One region of the Agrobacterium sp. H141 genome, then DNA from elsewhere that is predicted to be linked to it. Evidence: riboswitches for the same ligand, from Rfam matches in the RefSeq annotation. Region 1 holds a riboswitch; each other region holds the start of a gene.
The links. Region 1 has a riboswitch for cobalamin ahead of ACWPM9_RS10445 (aromatic ring-hydroxylating oxygenase subunit alpha). Riboswitches for the same ligand answer to the same signal wherever they lie in the genome.
Positions count from the first base shown of each region.

Region 2: linked by a shared signal. The riboswitch ahead of ACWPM9_RS15005 (ABC transporter ATP-binding protein) and the one ahead of ACWPM9_RS10445 (aromatic ring-hydroxylating oxygenase subunit alpha) in region 1 are both predicted to bind cobalamin.
Region 3: linked by a shared signal. The riboswitch ahead of ACWPM9_RS09250 (hypothetical protein) and the one ahead of ACWPM9_RS10445 (aromatic ring-hydroxylating oxygenase subunit alpha) in region 1 are both predicted to bind cobalamin.

Region 1 is NZ_CM169893.1:2,285,606-2,292,000, reverse strand. It holds gene amt (ammonium transporter) at 1-998, opposite strand, end outside; gene ACWPM9_RS10455 (GFA family protein) at 1,333-1,725, shown strand; gene ACWPM9_RS10450 (FAD-binding oxidoreductase) at 1,750-2,832, opposite strand; gene ACWPM9_RS10445 (aromatic ring-hydroxylating oxygenase subunit alpha) at 2,834-4,078, opposite strand; cobalamin riboswitch at 4,171-4,376, opposite strand; gene ACWPM9_RS10440 (hypothetical protein) at 4,565-5,053, shown strand; gene ACWPM9_RS10435 (outer membrane protein assembly factor BamB family protein) at 5,050-6,395, shown strand, end outside.
Region 2 is NZ_CM169893.1:3,204,684-3,211,078, reverse strand. It holds gene ACWPM9_RS15020 (putative bifunctional diguanylate cyclase/phosphodiesterase) at 1-1,352, shown strand, start outside; gene ACWPM9_RS15015 (FecCD family ABC transporter permease) at 1,372-2,433, opposite strand; gene ACWPM9_RS15010 (ABC transporter substrate-binding protein) at 2,433-3,386, opposite strand; gene ACWPM9_RS15005 (ABC transporter ATP-binding protein) at 3,389-4,204, opposite strand; cobalamin riboswitch at 4,317-4,530, opposite strand; gene ACWPM9_RS15000 (very short patch repair endonuclease) at 4,710-5,153, shown strand; gene ACWPM9_RS14995 (DNA cytosine methyltransferase) at 5,163-6,395, shown strand, end outside.
Region 3 is NZ_CM169893.1:2,011,646-2,018,040, reverse strand. It holds gene cobN (cobaltochelatase subunit CobN) at 1-600, opposite strand, end outside; gene cobW (cobalamin biosynthesis protein CobW) at 614-1,696, opposite strand; gene cobU (bifunctional adenosylcobinamide kinase/adenosylcobinamide-phosphate guanylyltransferase) at 1,700-2,203, opposite strand; gene ACWPM9_RS09250 (hypothetical protein) at 2,229-2,507, opposite strand; cobalamin riboswitch at 2,657-3,012, opposite strand; gene ACWPM9_RS09245 (acyl-CoA carboxylase subunit beta) at 3,092-4,624, opposite strand; gene ACWPM9_RS09240 (hypothetical protein) at 4,728-5,447, opposite strand; gene ACWPM9_RS09235 (ATP12 family chaperone protein) at 5,509-6,312, opposite strand; gene ACWPM9_RS09230 (HAD-IA family hydrolase) at 6,316-6,395, opposite strand, start outside.

The DNA of each region.
Region 1 (6,395 bases):
AGCAAAAGCCACACACCCGATACCGCAACCATGCCACCCACCAGGCCGACGAGCAGCGCACCTTGGGTGGTCAGAACCATGCAGCCGGCCGTCACTGCGACCAGGCCGCCCAGGACGCCGTTGATCAGGCCTTCGGGACGCCATATCCCTTCCTTCATGCGCGACAGGAATGTGCCGGAAAGACCACCGAAGACACCGGCTGCCAGCGTGTTGAGAATGATATGCCCCACGGGGGCATCCATCGTTAGGGCCGATCCGCCGTTAAAGCCGAACCAGCCGATGAACAGGATGAGCGTTCCGGCGCTTGCCAGAACCGTGTTGTGGCTGGCAATGCGGCCGACCGTGCCGTCTTCGAGAAAGCGCCCGATGCGCGGCCCCATGATGACGACAGCTGCCAGACCCGACCAGGCGCCTATGGAATGGACGACGGTAGAGCCGGCAAAATCGATGAAGCCGAGATCCGCCAACCAGGCCGTATTGCCTGGAAACAGAAGCTTGCCCCAGGCCCAATGACCGAAAATGGGATAGACGAGGGCGGCAATGACCGCGACCAAGACGAGATAGGCGGAGAAAGTCAGCCGCTCCGCCACCGCACCGGAGACGATGGTGGCAGCCGTGCCGCAGAACATGGCCTGGAAGATCAAGAAGGAAAGTGCCGCCTCGCTGTCGCCGGAAAACAGCATGAGGTTGCCATCCATGCCGATGAAGCCGAAGAGATCCGCGCCGAACATGAACATGTAGCCAATGATGCCGAACAGGGCGACGGAGACGACCAGATCGACCAGGTTCTTCTGAGCCACGTTGATGGAGTTCTTGGAGCGAACCAGGCCGCCTTCCAGAAACAGAAAGCCGATCTGCATCATGAACACCAGAGCAGAGGCGACCAGAACCCATGTCTTGTCGATCAAGGCAATCGGATCGGCGTCAGCGGCATAAAGAGGTGGAGCAAAGGCAAGAAATAAGAATGTATTCGTCAGTAGAAGTGCGTGTTTGCGCATGATTGTTTCCCGCAAGGTTATGGGCACAATCCTTGTTCGGTTATACTTAACGAAGTGTTGCTTTGTCGCTTTGCACGTCGAGTAAATGCCCGCGATTGCAGGACTTTATGGCTGAGACCGGACGTATCCATGTGCTGATTTCAAGCCGACGCATAAAAAATATGCGTTTGCTTTATTCTAAGGCAGGGCAAGTGACTGTCGTCGCAATACTTCAGTCCTCTGTACATGTCGCCGGAATGGCCCCGATTCCGACTGGTAGCGGGCACAGAGCGTCGTGACATTGAAGCCAGTCTCGGCAATGGTCTGGCCGAGTTTCAAGACGGGGAGATGATGGATGGAAACCTTGACCGGCGGGTGCCTGTGCGGTGCGCTGCGTATTGTCGCTTCAGGCCGGCCCGACAGGGTTGGGCTTTGCCATTGCATGGATTGCCGAAAACACCATGGTGCGCTGTTTCATGCCTCGGCTATTTTCCCGCAAGACGCGGTGAAAGTGGACGGAGAAACGCGCGCTTATCAGGGACGGCATTTTTGCCCGCGCTGTGGATCGTCCGTCTTTTCATGCAGCGGCGATGAGATCGAGGTCAATCTCGGATCGCTCGATCAGCCCAATCAACAGGTCCCGACCTACGAGCTCTGGACGGTGAGGCGCGAAAACTGGTTGCCGCCATTTCCGCTGCAAAGGCGCTACGACCGCGATCGGGAGAGTGATGAGCGCTCCGAAGAATAGATCGCGGTCGTGAAATCGCAGGGTTTAAGCTTCGATCTCGACGGGTGTCAGCGGACGTGAGCAGCAGGCGAGGATATAGCCTTCCTCGATCTCTTCTTCGAGAATGCCGCCATTATGCTGCATGTCGACTTCGCCCTTGAGCTTCATCACCTTGCAGGTGCCGCAAAGCCCGGATTCGCAGGCAGCGGCAATTCGCACACCAGAGGCACGCGCGGCCTGAAGCAGGGTGTGGCCCGGCTCGCACAGACCGTCCTTGCCCGACATTGCGAATGTGACCTTGGTCGGCTTTTCGCCGTCCGCATAATCGGGCACCACGATCGGGGCAGGGGCAGCGGCCGGGAGGAAGGCTTCTTCATGATAGTGGTCCATGTCGAAGCCCGCACTTTGAAGTGCGTCCTTGACCGTCGCCATGAAGGGCGCAGGACCGCAACAGAAGACCTTGCGGTCGAGGAAGTCGGGCACCAGAAGCGAGATCTTGGCCCGGTCCACCCAACCCTTCAGGCCCGACCACAGCTGCGTGCGCTCCAGCTGCTCGACGATAAAGCCGAGCGTGAAATGCGGCATGTAGCGCGCCTTGTACTCCAGCTCCCAGCGGAAGATGATATCGTTGGGCGAGCGGGCGCAGTGGACGAAGGCGATGTCGCTGTCGGGTTCGCGGTCCGAGAGATCGCGGGTCATCGACATCATCGGTGTAATGCCGGAGCCGGCCGAGATGAACAGATATTTGTCGCCGGGATGACGGACATAGGAAAAGTCGCCAACCGGCCCATAGGCCTTGAGTTTCATGCCCGGTTGCAGATGTTCCATCATCCAGCGTGTGCCGATGGAATCCTTCTGCGCCTTGGCCGTCACCTGAATGGTGTAGGGACGCGACGGCGTGGACGAGATCGTATAGGTGCGCATGACCGGTTCCGGCCCGACCGGCAGTTCCAGCGTGAGGAACTGACCCGGCTGGTATCGGAACCAGTGGCCCGGATGGTCAGACTTGAAGGTGAAGGTCATCACATCCGGTGTTTCCGGCGTCCAGGCGACACATTCGAGCATATGCTCCTTGTCGCTCCAGGGCCGCATTTCATCGACATGCCTGTATGTTTTGTCTTTTGCCATTTTATGCCACGACCGAGAGTGGAGCCTTGTCGCCCTGCAGGCGGTTGACCATGAAATTGGCGTACCATTCGACAAACTGCATCACGCCGCCTTCATGTTCGACGGAGTAGGGGCCGGGCTCATAGGCCGGCGAGCGGATGCCGAAGGCGTTTTCTTCAACGATGGAGCGGTCCTGGTCGTTGGTCATGTTCCACACATGGGTCAGCTTTTCGACGTCATAGTCGACGCCTTCCACCGCGTCCTTGTGAACGAGCCATGTCGTCGTGACCGCCGTCTCTTCTGCCGACAGCGGCAGCACGCGGAAGGAAATCGCATGGTCGCCGAGAATGTGGTTCCACGTGGTTGGATAGTGGAACAGCAGCATGGTGCCGATATTGGAGATGTTGACGTCGCCTGACAGCGGCTTCTTCACCGCCGGCTTGCCGTCCATGGTGTAGCTCTCCGCACCGGGGATCAGCGGCATGCGGGCAACGCGGAACTGGCCTGTCGGATCCATCAGGAACTCGCTCGGCAGCCCACCGGCTTCGCAACGGGCCCAATGCTCGGCAATGACCGGATCGTCGCCGGCGCCTTGCACGCCGGTCGCAGTCGGCGCTTCCGGATAGGTTCGGCAAAGTTCGGGATGGTTGCCGGCGCAGTGATAGCACTCGCGATTGTTTTCCCAGACGAGCTTCCAGTTGCCTTTTTCGATAATGGTCGAGCGGGCAGCAACCTTGGCTTCGGCCAGACGGTGCGGTGCCATATAGGGTTCGATACTGGCGCGCATCGGCGCAAAATCGGCAGGTTCCTGCGCAAGACAGACGAAGATATAGCCGGCTACACTCTCGCAGGCGACGGGCTTCAGGCCAAACTCTGCCTTGTCGAAGGTTTCACCCATCTGCCGGGCAAAGACCAGCGAGCCGTCGAGGTCGTAGGTCCAGTTGTGGTAGGGGCAAACCATCTTGGCTGCCGCGCCGCGCTCGGACGTGCAAACGCGATGCCCGCGATGGCGACACGTGTTGTGGAAAGCGCGAATGACGCCATCCTTGCCGCGCACGATGACCACGGGATAGTCGCCGATCTGCACGGTGAAATAATTGCCGGCGCGCGGAACCTCGCAGTCATGGCCGATAAACAGCCAGTCACGGTACCAGATGGTCTCCATGTCCAGCTTGAAAATGTCCTCATCGATATAAAAGGGCTGCTCCAGGGAGAAGCCTTCGCGGCGGTTCTTAAGTTGCCGCAAAACTGTCGTCTGCAAATCCATTTGCGCCCTCATTGATGTTCATTGGCGGACGCAGAAAAGCAATGCGGCCTCTTGGGTTTGCCGCATGTGCCCGGACCGCCCGCCGCGGCCGAAACTGACATGTCTACAAGGCTGGTTTCCGGGCTCCGGAGCTGTCCGTCATGGACCATCCGACTCCTTCCCAGGCTTGTCTGCCCAGTGGCCTCCCGTCGGATTTTTCGCTCCGCCACCGTTGCGGGGGCAGCGCCGGATTTAGACCGGCTTCCCAATTCTCCGCTCCGCTTCCCTGCGGCCCGGCACCTTGGATTGAGATCATACTAGCGGCTATGCGGGGGTGCGATGCGATGGAAAGCGACATCGAGAATGCGCAATTTGAATAGTCGCTGAAAACTGTGTCCGCCCCTTGGCCGCCGTCTGCTCACGACACGGCGGCGCTTCGAACTATTTCGCTAATGTGCAAGGCGCGATGGATCCTATCGCCAAGTTGTGCGTTCACCCCAACAAGGGGTGAGTAGTGCAGACCCTGAAAACGGTCAAAACAAAGTGGTTTCGTTCAATCACGCGGCGGGTGGTTGGGCACAGTTTTGCGTTTTGGGCCGTCCCAACTCGAAGAGGAAAGTCATGAACAATCCAAATTATTATTACCCATTGGGAATTTGGGTGCTTGCTGTCGGCGCTGCCCTCGGCCTTGCCGTCGCACTTTATAATTTTGTTGTCCCGCTCACGGGCGTCAACGGCTCGATCGGAGCGGGTCTGGTGGTGTTTTCCACGGCCATCATGTTGCTGGCGGCGTTGTTTTTCCCGATTTTCGGCCATGGCGCGCTGAGAAACATCGTACGCGCATTAATAGTACTCGACATCGTCTGCACGGCAGCTGCCGGTTATTTTCTGCATGAATGGTTGCTGATTGGCGCCATGGTTGTGGCCCTGATCGGTGCGATCTGGGAGATCGCCCAGCCTTCGCCTGCCGCAACGACATTTCAAGGAGCAGCATGATGAAGCGGATGAATATCGTTTTTGCAAGCGGCCTCATCCTGGCCGCATTGGGCACCGCCGCCTATGCTCAGGATACCGCCCAGCCCGAAGCGCCGGCCGCTCCGTCAGCCGGCACCACGGTTGAACAGGACAGCACTGCGCCAAGCGCGCCTTCGACATCCGACAGCGCCGATACGGCAGCGCCGTCTACGTCCCCCGCGCTTACGGACGCAACGCCCAAGCCGGACCGCTATCCGGGCGTCGCCGATCCGACATTCAACACCACGCCGCGTCAGCGCACGAATATTCCGATGATGCCGAAAACGGCGACATGGGACAGTTTTCACGGTCAGCTGAATGCGCAGAAATATTCTCCGCTGACCGAGATTACGACCGATAATGTCAAGGACCTGAAAAAGGTGTGGGACATGCATACCGGCGACGTGTCTGACGGCAGCGGCGGCACGCCGGCGACGGTGTGGTCGGCAACGCCCGTCTTTGCCAATGACACGCTGTATATCGGTACGCCCTTTTACCGCATTCTGGCGCTCGATCCCGCAACCGGGAAAGAGAAATGGCACTTCGATACCGATTCCACGCTGGAGGCCCTGACGCAGCCGGCGCTCAAGAATCGCGGCGTTTCCTATTGGGAATCGAAAAATCCGGTCGCCGGCGAGCCGTGCCAGAAGATCGTCTATATCGGCACCATGGATGCCCAGCTCTTTGCGGTCGATGCCGATAGCGGCAAGGCCTGCGAGAAATTCGGCAATAACGGCGTTCTCGATGCCAATCAGTGGAACACCATCAATGACCGCTTCCCGTTCTCGCTGCTGCAGCCGCCAACCGTGGCCGGCAATCACGTGATCATCGGCTGGGCCGGCAAGGACTGGGCCTTTGCCGAAGCACCTCCGGGTGCGGTCTTCTCCGTCGATCCGCAGACCGGCAAACTGCAATGGTCGTTTGAGACGCTGCCGGAAGAGGTGCGGCAGAAGACCGGTACCGCCAATGTCTGGACGCATATGTCGGTCGATGAGGATCTGGGCCTGGTCTATCTGCCCGTGTCCTCGCCCTCGCCAAACTACTGGGGCGGCAATCGTACCGAGGAGATCCCCTATGCAACCTCGACGACAGCGCTCGATCTGGAAACAGGCAAGGTTGTCTGGTCGCGCCAGTGGGTCCATCACGACATCTGGGATTACGACATCAATTCCGCTCCGACACTGATGGATATCACGGTCGACGGAAAGACCATCCCGGCCCTGATGCAGGCGACCAAGATGGGCTTCCTGTTCGTCGTCAATCGCGAGACCGGCGAGGATGTCTGGCCGATCGAGGAGCGTGCGGTGCCGGGCGGCGACGGATC
Region 2 (6,395 bases), 920 kb from region 1:
CGGTCCTCAAGCAGATAGAGGCCCGTCTGGCAGCCGATGCAATGACAGCAACAGCGCAGGATCTGGCCCGTACCGACCCCCTGACGTCGCTTCCGAACCGACGATCCATTTTCGACGAACTCGACTGCCTGATTGCTGCCGGAAAACCATTCTGGTTCGGGGTCATCGACCTTGACCGGTTCAAGGGCATCAACGATGTCTATGGTCACGTCGTCGGTGACCGGCTACTGGTGTCGGTGGTCAAGCGCCTGGCGATCAATCTGTCCAGTGAGGGCGTTACCCTTGGCCGGATCGGTGGCGACGAATTTGCCGTCATTGTTCCCGATGACTGCACCGACGAGACGATCCGTCGGGAATGCGATGCCTTGATTGCGCGATTGTCCGAGCCCTTCATGATCGATCTGCACAGATTGACCGTCGGCGCGTCTGCAGGCTTTTGCCGCTTCCCGGGCGAAGGCCTTTCGGGCGCGGAACTCTATGAGCGTGCCGATTACACGCTCTACAAGGCGAAGGCAGGCTCCAGAGGCCGGACCGTCGTCTTCGATGTCTGCGAGCAGCGCGAAATGACCGAGCGGGTGGCGCTGGAACGTGCCTTGCAAGAACATGATCTGCATGACGAACTGTATATCGTGTTTCAGCCGCAATATTCGGTGCGCGATGCCGCGGTCACCGGCTATGAGGCCCTTGCCCGCTGGAATTGTGCGGGACTGGGCGCGATCCGGCCCGACAAGTTTATCGAGATTGCCGAGCGGTCGGGCCGTATGCCGATGATCACGACCGTCTTGTTTCAAAAGACGATGCAGACACTGGCCAACCTTCGCGACGACATTACCCTGTCTTTCAACCTGTCGGCCCATGATCTGGTTTGTCGCTCGATCGCGGGTAAGCTCCTGTCGGTGATCGAGCGTGCGGGCGTGGCGCCGCATAGGGTGGAATTTGAAATCACCGAGACGGCGGTCATGATGGACCTTCCATTGATCCGCAGTATTCTTGAAGACCTGCGGGCAGCCGGCTGCCGGATTGCACTGGACGATTTCGGCTCGGGCTATTCCAGCTTTCGCCATATCGAAACCCTGCCGCTCGACAAGATCAAGATCGACCAGAGCTTCGTGCGCACGCTCAAAACCAGCAACACTTCGCGCGAGATCGTTGCCGGTCTCTTGAGCCTGTGTCAGCGGCTGAACCTGCGCAGTGTCATCGAAGGCGTTGAAACCTCAGCCGAACTGGAAATACTCCTGCCGCTCAATCCCGATCTCATTCAGGGCTATTACTTCGGCGCACCTGTCAGTGCAGCGGACGTTCTGGCAATCAGCGGACGACGCAAGGCCAGAATGATCGCCCAGGTCAGCTGATGTTCTAAACAACAACGGGTCAGCCTGCCTTGCCGTTTCTGCGCATCAGCACGATGAAGAACACGCCGCCGGCAAGCCCGGTAATGATGCCGAGCGGCATATCCTGCGGTGGAATGATCACGCGTGCGACGATATCGGCGGCCACCAGGAAAATGGCCCCGACGAGCGCCGAAAGCGGCAGCACCCGGCGATAATCGCCTCCGACCACCATGCGCACCAGATGCGGCACCATCAGCCCGACAAAGGAGATGATGCCGGAAAAGGCAACGGCTGCGCCGGTCAGAAGCGCGCAGACGATAAACACCGTCATGCGAAAGCGACCGGCAGAGACGCCAAGGGTGGTCGCACTCTCGTCGCCCAGCGTCATCGCGTTGAAATTGCGTGCGTTATAAACCAGATAGCCGCCGCAGATGAAAAGGGCGGCCAGCGGATAGGAAAGCTGGTTCCATTGGGCAAGCCCCAGCCCGCCCAGCATCCAGAAGACCACGGTATGCGTGGCGCGCGGGTCGCCCAGAAAAATTGCCAGACTGCCAAGCGAGGTCAGCACGAAGGAGATGGCGACGCCCGAGAGAATGAGCCGGCTCGCATCGCTCGCATGGGCAAAGCGCGCAACCGCCACCACCAGCAGCGTGCTGCCGAGTGCGCCCAAAAAGGCAAACAGCGGCACGGTGATGAGGCCCAGGAACATGCCGGTATGCAGCAGCACGATGATCGCGCCAAGCGCGGCCCCCGACGAGATGCCGAGCAGATGCGGATCGGCCAGTGTGTTGCGGGTCACGGCCTGAAGGGCGGCCCCCACCAGCGCCAGACTTGCCCCGATGGACGCGCCCAGCAGCGCCCGCGGTAGGCGCACCTGCCAGACGATATTGTCGCGACCGGCACTCCAGTCGGCCTCCAGGCCGGACATGCCCAGATGGCTGAGGGTGATCTTCCACACATGGGCAAGCGGAATGGCGGTCGCGCCAAAGCTCACGCCAGCCGCAATGGTCGCGACCAGCGCCAGGATCAGCGCCACCACCAGCCACGGCATCAGATGCACGATGGCGTGGCGCGGGCCGTCGATGAAATGCCGGTGGCTCATCAGCGAACCGGCGGGTTGAAGGCAGCAGCCAGCGTCTTGATGGCCTCGATATTGCGCGGGCCGGGCGTTGCCTCGGCATAGGGCAGCACCACGAAGCGATTGTTCTTCACCGCTGGAATATCCTGGAAGGCCGGATTGTCACGCATGAAGGCGATCTTCTGTTCGGCGCTCACTTCGCCGTAATCGACAACCACCACCACATCCGGATTGCGCTCGATCACGCCTTCCCAGCCAACCGTGGTCCAGCTGGTTTCCACATCGTCCATGATATTGGTGCCGCCGGCAGCCTCGATCAGCGCGGTCGGCATGGCATAGCGCCCGGCGGTAAAGGGCTTTTCCTCGCCGGAATCGTAGACGAAGACCTTGAGCGGCCCCTTGCGCTCCGGCAGATCCGCCATCGCCTCGGCGAGCTGCTGCTTGTAGCCGGCGACCAGTGTCTCGGCGCGTTCCGCCACGCCGAAGATGCGGCCAAGATTGAGAATGTCGCCATACATGTCGTCCATCGACGACTTCGACTTCTTCATGATGTGGATGCAGCTTTCGGTCAGCTCATAGACCTTGATGCCGAAGGGCGTCAGCGTGTCGGGCGTGACCTCGCCGCCCACCTTCATGCCGTAGTTCCAGCCGGCAAACAGGAAATCGGCGTCGGCACCCAGCAACACTTCCTTGGTCGGATAAGTGGGCGTCAGTTCCGGCAGGGCTGCGATGTCGGCGGTCAGCGTCTCGTCCAGCGTCTTCCAGCCGGTCACACCGGTATAGCCGGCCATATTGCCGGTCAGACCGAGCGCCAGCATCATTTCCGTGAGGTTGACGTCGTGGGAGACGGCCCGTTTCGGTGCCGCATCGAAGGTCACCTCGCGGTCGCAACTTTTGACCGTGACCGGAAAACCGGATGCGGCAGCCGTTGTGGCCGAAAGGGCGAGTGCGGACAGAAGCAATGGGGCGAGACGCATGATTATTTCCCTGAAATGGATGGCTGAAGATGGAATGAAAAACGCGGCCGCCCGGTGACCGGGTGACTGTCGATCACGGTTTCCACGGCAAAGGTGTCGCGGATCGCATCGGGCGTGAGCACATGGCCGGCGGCACCGAAATCGACCTGGCGGCCCCTGGCCAGCACCAGCACATGATCGGCATGGGCAGAGGCCAGCGACAGATCGTGCAGCGACACGATCACCGTGGTTGGCAGATGCGACAACAGCGCCAGGACTTCGAGCTGATGGCGGATATCCAGGTGGTTGGTGGGCTCGTCGAGAATCAGCAGGTCGGGCTTTTGCGCAAGCGCACGCGCAATCATCGCCCGTTGCTTTTCGCCACCGGACAGCGAGGCGAAATTGCGCGATGCCACATGGTCGATCTTCATCAGGGACAGCGCGTCCCCGATTGCGGCATAGACCGCGTTCCGGCTCATGCCTGATAGATGGGGCGACAGCCCAAGTTCGACGATTTCGGCGACCGTCAGCCCGAAATCGGTGGCAGGTTCCTGCAAAACCGTCGCAATCCGTCGTGCGACCTCGCGCGGCTGCATGTCCCACACATCGGCGCCATCCAGCAGGATACGGCCGCAAGAGGGGCGGTGATAGCGGTAAAGGCAGCGCAGCAGGCTGGACTTGCCGGCGCCATTGGGCCCGACAATGGCCAGCATCCGGCCGGCCTCGACGGCAAAATCGATCTCGCAAACAAGGGAAGGCCCGCGATGCGGTCCCCAGCTCAAGCCTTCGACGGCAAGCCGGGCCGGACTAGAGCCGATCAAAGACGACGGCAGTTCCATCGCAAGCCTCCACGCAAGAAGCGGGGGAGCGGGAAGAGCCTATGCGGCTGTCAACAGCAATGTGAACGTCGAACGCCATCAATCTTTCCCCTTGGCTCACCCCGGCCAGGTTTCTTCAGACATGTCGAGGGCAGGTCTCCTGACTTGCGGGTCACAGCGCCCCCGGACCTTCCCGGCCTTTCGGCCAGTGGCATTCCCGGGTGAACTCACCGCTCACAGTTGCGGGGACAGTCACGGATTTGCGCCCTTTTGGGTACGTCTCACCGTGTTCCCTTTTAATCCCCTCCAGCGCATGCCTTCGGAGAACCTTCAACGGGGATGGGTGTAATTATATTACGTCGGGACGTCAATGGGGAATTTGCGGTCGAGCGGCAACGCAAACATTGGCGGTCATATTAAGAGTTCTGTTGTCAACGGTATGCGGAGCGGAGCAGTCTGAATTAGGTCCTTATAAGCGAGTTGATCAACCTAGAAATGCTGCGCGGGAAGGACTAGCTTTATTCGCATGGTAGACAGCAGAACGCCTGAGCAACGGCGCCACATCATGAGATCCGTGAAAACGAAGGACACGGGTCCCGAGCTGTCATTGCGCAGAGCTTTATTCGCGGCAGGTTATCGCTATAGACTTCACCGCAAAGATCTTCCAGGAACTCCCGACATTGTGTTTCCGGGAAGAAAGAAAGTGCTTTTTGTGCATGGATGCTTTTGGCATGGTCACGGCTGTGCAAAAGGTCGTGCGCCAAAATCACGGCTTGAATATTGGGGGCCGAAGCTTGAAGCTAACCGCGCACGAGATGCACGAAATATCGAAAGATTAAAACACATGGGATGGGACGTGTGCACAGTCTGGCAGTGCGAATTGGCTGATGCCGTTGCAGTCGTGCATCGACTGAGGGCATTTATCGAAACAACCGAAAATTCGTTCCACAATCCGGATTTGCCTCGGTAGGGTCTTTTTATGACGAATCGAAATTCAGCCACGGCGGGGAACTCGCGCCCCGTTGCTATAGATTTATTTGCCGGCGCAGGAGGGATGAGCCTTGGTTTTGAGCAGGCTGGCTTCGATGTCGCGGCCGCGGTTGAAGTGGACCCAATTCACTGTGCCGTTCACAAGTTCAATTTTCCGGATACAGTGGTAATCCCGCAATCTGTGTCGTCGCTTTCAGGAAAAAGAATTAGAGATTTGGCAGGCTTGGGAGACCGGGATGTTGACTGTGTTTTTGGAGGCCCCCCTTGCCAAGGGTTTTCATTGATGGGTCAAAGAGTACTCGACGACCCTAGAAATAGCCTCGTGATGGACTTTGTCCGTTTGGTTTCCGAACTGAACGCAAAAACGTTCGTATTCGAGAATGTAAAAGGTCTCACCGTCGGTAAACAACGCGCATTTCTTGATGAGTTAGTGGAGGCATTCGCCGCCAAAGGCTATCAAGTTCGGCTTCCTTGGCGCGTTCTCGACGCGGCCAACTACGGCGTTCCTCAGCATCGGGAGAGGCTAATCTTGTTCGGTTCTAGGATCGGTCACAAGGTGCCCGATTATCCTTTAGCTGTTTCCAATCCTGCAAGCGGCAAGCGATACATACCGGGATTACGATTAGGGCCTTCATGTGAACAGGCGATCGGCGATGTGCCTGATGCTGAGAATTTTGATGTGCTAACGCTAACAGATGCAGTTCCAAGCTATTCATTCAAGGAGCCATCTGACTACGCAGCCGAAATGCGGTGCCTAACAAATGATTCCTGGCATTATTCTTATGTACGTAAATGGAATCCGTCGCTTCTGACGTCGAGCGCACGAACCGTCCATACGGATATCTCCAAACGTCGATTTTCGGAGACCGAACCGGGCACTGTGGAGCCCATTAGTCGATTCTTCAAACTTTCGCCGGTTGGAATATCGAATACCCTGAGGGCCGGCACAGATGGTGCGCGGGGCGCGTTTACAAGTCCGCGCCCCATTCACTACAAGTTCGCCCGGTGCGTAACGGTACGTGAAATGGCACGTCTTCACGGATTTCCGGATTGGTTTCGACTTCACGCAACGAAGTGGCATGGCGCAAGGCAAATCGGAAATTCTGTTCCGCCGCCCCTTGCCAGGCATGTCGCTTCGAGCGTCGTTTCCGCTCTTGGAGTTGTGCCGGTCCGCCCTTCTAAGGTGTTGACGTTAGGCGATGAGCAACTCCTCTATATGGAA
Region 3 (6,395 bases), 270 kb from region 1:
ACCGGCAGACATGGCGCGCTGCAAAGTGCACCATTCCTCAACACCGATCACGCCCCTGCGCGGATACCAGATACCAGCTTTCAACAAGGGGATGGCCGGTTCCGGCTTGTCGCCCTTGCCGATCAGCGCTGCGCAAAAGCGGATCAGGCTTTCGCTGTTATCCGCCCCGCCCTCGATCAGATAGGCCCACAGAGTTTGGAGTGCGTCAGCGTCTACCGTCGAGAAACTGTCCAGTCCCTGATCCGGCTTGTCATCGCCCGGAAGCACCGCGATTGCAGCACCTGTGCGGCGTGCGACAGCATGGAGCGCCTCCAGCGCATAATGAAAGTAACCGGCACCTCCCAACGCCCTGACGACGATCAGTTTTGCGTGGCGCGCAGTGCGCTCGATATAGGCGTCGACCGACATCGGATGCTTGAGGCTCGAAAGGCTTGCGACCCTCAGCGAAAACGCAGGGGCCACCATGCGGTAGGCAGCCGCGATGGCGGCAAGCTCGGTATCGGCGGCAGACAGGAACAACACATCGCCCGGCGTCTGTCCCAGATCGATGGCCTCGTCACTGTCGGCAATCGTGCCTTTCTGGGCGAGCAGAAGGTGCATTGCCTAACGACGGCTAAGCCGCCGCCCCTTCCACCGCTTCGACAACTGCGCCGAAATCCCAGTCATGCAGGCCGATGACCACGATCCGGGTTTCGCGCTTTTCGCCGGCTGCCCAGGGCCGGTCGAAATAGGTGTCGATGCGGGTGCCCACGGCCTGAATGACAAGCCGCATCGGCTTGCCCGGCACGTCGACGAACCCTTTGAGACGCAGAATGTCATGGTCGGAAATGATGTTCTTCAGCGTCTCCGCAAAGGCTGCCGGATCGGTAATCGATGGCAGTGTCAGCGCGAAGCTCTCGAATTCATCGTGGTCATGGTGATGAAGATGATCATGGTCGTCGCCACTCTCATGGGCCGCAGCATGCTCCAGCTCATGGTGAGACTTACGATTGTCGATGTCGCCTTCTGTAGCGGCACCAAGCCCCAGAAGCACCAGTGCCGGAACTTCGCCATGGCGGGCCTCGATCAATGACGGTTTGCGGGCAATGCGGCCGGCAACCTTTGACTTGACGTCGGCAAGCGCCTCGGCCTCCAGAAGATCGGCCTTGTTGAGTATGATCAGGTCAGCGCAAGTGAGCTGATCCTCGAACAGTTCCTCAATCGGGCTTTCGTGGTCAAGATTGTCATCGAGTGCACGAAGCGCGTCCACCTTGTCATGATCATCGGCAAAGCGCCCGGCAGCGACCGCTGCACTATCGACGACCGTGACCACCCCATCCACCGTCACCCGCGTCTTGATACCCGGCCAGTTAAACGCCGCGACCAGCGGCTGCGGCAAGGCAAGCCCCGATGTCTCGATCACGATGTGATCGGGGCGGTCTGGCCGGTCCAGGAGCTTTTCCATGGTCGGAATGAAGTCATCGGCGACCGTGCAGCATATGCAGCCATTGGTGAGCTCGATGATGTCGTCTTCGGTGCAATTATCGGCACCGCAGCCCTTCAGCACATCGCCATCGACACCCAGATCGCCGAATTCGTTGATAATGAGGGCGATCTTCTTGCCGCCGGCATTCATCAGCATGTTGCGGATAATCGTGGTTTTTCCCGATCCGAGAAAGCCGGTGATGACGGTTGCCGGAATTTTGGCCTGCAGCATGATTTAACCCTTCATTTTCAGCGGCAAACCGGCCGCTACGAAATACACTGTGTCCGCTTGTGCGGCGATCATCTGGTTGAGCCGCCCCGCATGGTCGCGAAATTCCCGCGCCATGCGATTATCCGGCACGATCCCAAGCCCAACTTCATTGGCAACGATCACGATCTCACCTGAGAGATGGCGAAGGCAGTCAGCCAGCCCGGCGCTCTGCCCCTCCACATCCTTGTCCGCCAGCATCAGATTGGACACCCAGAGCGTCAGACAATCGACCAGAACGGCATTCTGTGACGCGCTGGTCGAGGTCAGCGTCTCAACCAGCTCGAGTGGCGCCTCGTGGGTGATCCACCCCTCGCCCCGATCCGAACGATGGGCCGCGATGCGCGCCCGCATCTCGTCATCGAAGGCCTGTCCGGTTGCGATGTAATGTCGGTCCAGACCCGTATCTGTGGCAATGTTTTCGGCAAAACGCGACTTTCCGGAGCGCGCACCACCCAGAACAAATGTCACGTTTCTGGTTTTATCCGCTGCCACGTCAATTCACCTTGTCGGACAAGCCGAACAGGCCGCCGGGCTTGCCGATGATCACGGTACGATCCTTAGCGGTCGCCTTGCCGGAAATGGCAAAATCGGGATTGCTCTTGTCTTCCTCGGGCAGGAGCTTGTCCACATTGGGTAGCTCCACCTCCGTGTCGGCGGCAGAATTCAGGTCTTCGGCGTTGCGACCGATAAAGCGCGGCAGAATGGCAAAGAACAGCGCGGCCACGACCAGCAAGAGGACCGTCCAGCGTTTGAACAATGCAGAAGGCTTCATCGGGTTTGCATGTCGCATGCAATGCACGCGACCTCCCGGCAGCAACAACAGCGTAGACGCGACCGCAAGGGCGCTTCACCAAATGTCGCCACGACAACCTCCGTGCTGGCAACGGGGAGATACCCCAGTTTCGGGCGTCAGGCCCTGAAGGACGGCAGGTCTCCTGGCTCGCGGCTTCGGGCGCTGCGCAGTCACGCGCATTTGCCCACGGCTTTCCCTCACCTTCCCGAAAACTACCGTGATGCGAAAGGCGGACGATTCGTAGATAAGGAGGCGTCCAACCCCGGTTATTCGCACCACATTTTCAGTGGCTTTTCCGCCTGCAGGAAGACCACCTGCCGCCGCACCATGCGGTCGATCTCGACAGTCTTCAGCACAAACGGATGAGAACGCCTCGCCGCTCTACAGTCGCGGGGTCGGCTGCGATTGGGACGCCCTGTTTGGGTCCATCCGTCGCATTCCCTTTTGCTCTCCGCGTCATCCCAGGATGAAGCGGAAACCATCCAATTCTCCCGCATGATTATGCGTTCCGTCGAATGAAGTCAATCAAACCGGCGACCTCAGAAGACAGGGGACGACTTCGCTCACAGAGGAATGTTGTCGTGTTTCTTCCAGGGATTGGACAGGTCCTTGTTACGCAGCATCTTCAACCCGCGCGCAAGCCGTCGGCGGGTCGATTGCGGACGGATGATCTCGTCGATATAGCCACGCTCGGCGGCCGCGAACGGCGACAGGAAGCGGTCTTCATACATCTTGGTGTGCTGGGCAATCTTGTCTGGATCAGCGATATCCTTGCGGAAAATGATCTCGACCGCACCCTTGGCCCCCATTACCGCGATCTGCGCCGTTGGCCAGGCATAGTTGATGTCACCACGCAGATGCTTTGACGCCATCACATCGTAAGCGCCACCGAAGGCCTTGCGGGTAATCACAGTCAGCTTCGGCACGGTCGCCTCGGCATAGGCAAACAGCAGCTTGGCGCCATGCTTGATCAATCCGCCATATTCCTGCGCTGTGCCCGGCAGAAAGCCCGGCACATCGACAAAGGTGACAATCGGAATGTTGAAGCAATCGCAAAAGCGGACGAAGCGTGCAGCCTTGCGGCTGGCATCGGAATCAAGGACGCCGGCCAGCACCATTGGCTGGTTGGCGACAAAACCGACGGTCGACCCCTCGATGCGACCGAAACCACAGACGATATTCTTGGCGAAGCTTGCCTGGATCTCGAAGAAATCGCCTTCATCCGCGGTCTTCAGAATCAGTTCCTTGATGTCGTAGGGTTTGTTGGCATTGGCAGGCACCAGCGTGTCGAGAGACATATCGGTCTGGTCAACGGGCTGAAAGCACTCGATCTCGGGAACTGGCGCCGTATTCGACTGCGGCAGAAGCTCGATCAACCGGCGCACCTGCAGCAGCGCTTCCACGTCGTTTTCATAGGCGCCATCGGCGATCGATGATTTGGTCGTGTGGATAGAGGCCCCACCCAATTCTTCCGCAGTCACCGTCTCGTTGGTCACGGTCTTCACCACATCGGGGCCTGTCACGAACATGTAGGAGGTATCGCGCACCATGAAAATGAAATCGGTCATGGCCGGCGAATAGACGTCACCGCCGGCGCAGGGCCCCATGATCACCGAAATCTGCGGAATGACGCCCGAGGCCAGCACATTGCGCTGGAACACCTCTGCATAACCGCCAAGCGCTGCCACACCCTCCTGGATGCGCGCACCGCCGGCGTCATAGATCCCGATGATCGGCGCACGGTTTCTAAGCGCCATATCCTGGATCTTGCAGATCTTCTCGGCATGCGCTTCCGACAGCGAACCGCCGAACACGGTAAAGTCCTTGGCAAAGACAAAGACCGTTCTGCCGTTGACCGTGCCCCATCCGGTGACGACACCATCCCCCGAAATGCGCGTATTCTCCATGCCGAAATCCGAGCAACGGTGCTCGACGAACATGTCGAATTCCTCGAAGGAGCCCTCATCCAGAAAGATGTCGATGCGTTCGCGCGCAGTCAGCTTGCCGCGCTTGTGCTGGGCATCGATGCGCGTCTGTCCGCCGCCAAGCCGCGCTTTTTCGCGACGCTCTTCAAGTTCCCGGAGAATTTCCTTCATGGCAGCCCCTCATCCTCAACGAATGTGCGGGCTTACCATGACAACGCTGCGGATTGAAGCGCAACAGCCTTCGCTATTGGTATTAGGACCCGAAAGAGACAGCCTATGGTTTGCAGGCAGGGTCATTGGACGCGCATTTCGGTGCAGCTGTCTCCACCTTTGGAGCCGGCGACAAGCTGATGCTGGCATTGGCCCCGTCTTCCAGATTCGTCCCCGACCGCACAGTCGGCTTCACGACTTCGACGGAGACGTCAGGCTTTTGCACGAAGGCATCGAATGTGGCGTCAGGCGCGATGGTTTCTTCGGTCACATAATCTGTTTTCAGCCTGGTCGAGGTCCGAGGCTTCGGCTTGACCACACGCACAAGGCTCGGGGTCTGCAGGGCGAAAGAAAAACGTATGCGCGCGGCGATCTCGTCGGCGAGCGCCTGAATGGCGATGTCCGGATTATCGGTATTGCTGCGAACAAGGAAGCTTCCGGCGGCAACCGGATTGCCGGTCACGACATCCGCAGCGGTCACCTTGAAGCGTGCAAGCGCACGCCTGTCGCCGAGATAGCGGACCGCGCGGTAGCTTTCGATCTTCACCGTCAGCACAACCCGTTCGGTTGCCACCCGCCGCTCGGTAGCCTTGATCGCTGCCGAGACGCGCTGGTCCACTCCCGTAGTGAGCGCAAGCGGGACCTGCTCATTGGCGATCACGCTAACATCGCGCACATCATAAAAGAAAGGCCGACGGATCGGATCCGTCGGAAAAGCGACACAGCCCGCAAGCGTCAATGCAGCAAGAAGAGTGGCGACAATCGGCAGCAGTCGACGAAGCATAGCGGGTTCCCGGCGAAATGAAGTAACGCCGAAAGCATGCGCATTTATAGTTAGCAAACGGTTAAGTAGCAGCTCTTAACGTTTCGAACACAGCCGATGCTGCCCGCAATTCCTCAAAACGCTTTGCACGGCGCATTTCCGCCTCGGCATCAGAACCCCAATGCTCGATTGTCCAATCTTCTTCCAGATGGGCAAGACGCCAGACCTCGTCACGCTCCAGCGCACCTTCGGCGAACGCCAGCGCCAGAACGGCGGAACCGGTGAGCGTTGTGATCACGTGGATCGCAGACAGGGGCAGCGGTTGGTGATATTTTTTCAAGGCCTTCGAAAAGGCTGAAAGCGCTTCTGCCGGCTGTTGCTGATGAATGATGCCCTGCGCCAGAATAAAGCGCGCCCCAAGATTGGAGGACGCCCAGGCGAGGACCGGATCCCATTCCCGCGTCTGGCGCTCGACCAGAGCATCCGGTGAGTCGGCCCGATAGAACAGCATATCGGTGCCGGCAAACCGCTCGATTTCCTCGGCAACGGCCCCGATCTGGACGGCCACACCATCGAGCGCTGTGTTGACCAGACGCGTCACTGGCATCGAGGTGGGATTGATCACCTCGACCTGTGCGCGCCACTCATCTGCCACCATCTCTGCCAGTTCAGCATTCGGCATGGCCAGATCCGACTTGGCCGGTGTCTTCACCGTGCGGCCATCGAGCTGGATGAGAAAGCCGGAATCGCATGGTGCGACGGCCACCTCCTTGTAGAACCGCTTGGGCAGCGCCTTCTTCATCTGGATCTGCGCACGCCGCACCGGATCCTCATGACTGAGTTCAGGAATGAAGGGACCGAAGATATCGGAGAGTTCATCGCGCATGGGTTACCCCTTGTGAATATAGCTTAAGAGCATCGCCGGCTGGTCTACCACGGCGTCAGCACCCGCCTGCCAGAGCGCGTCCG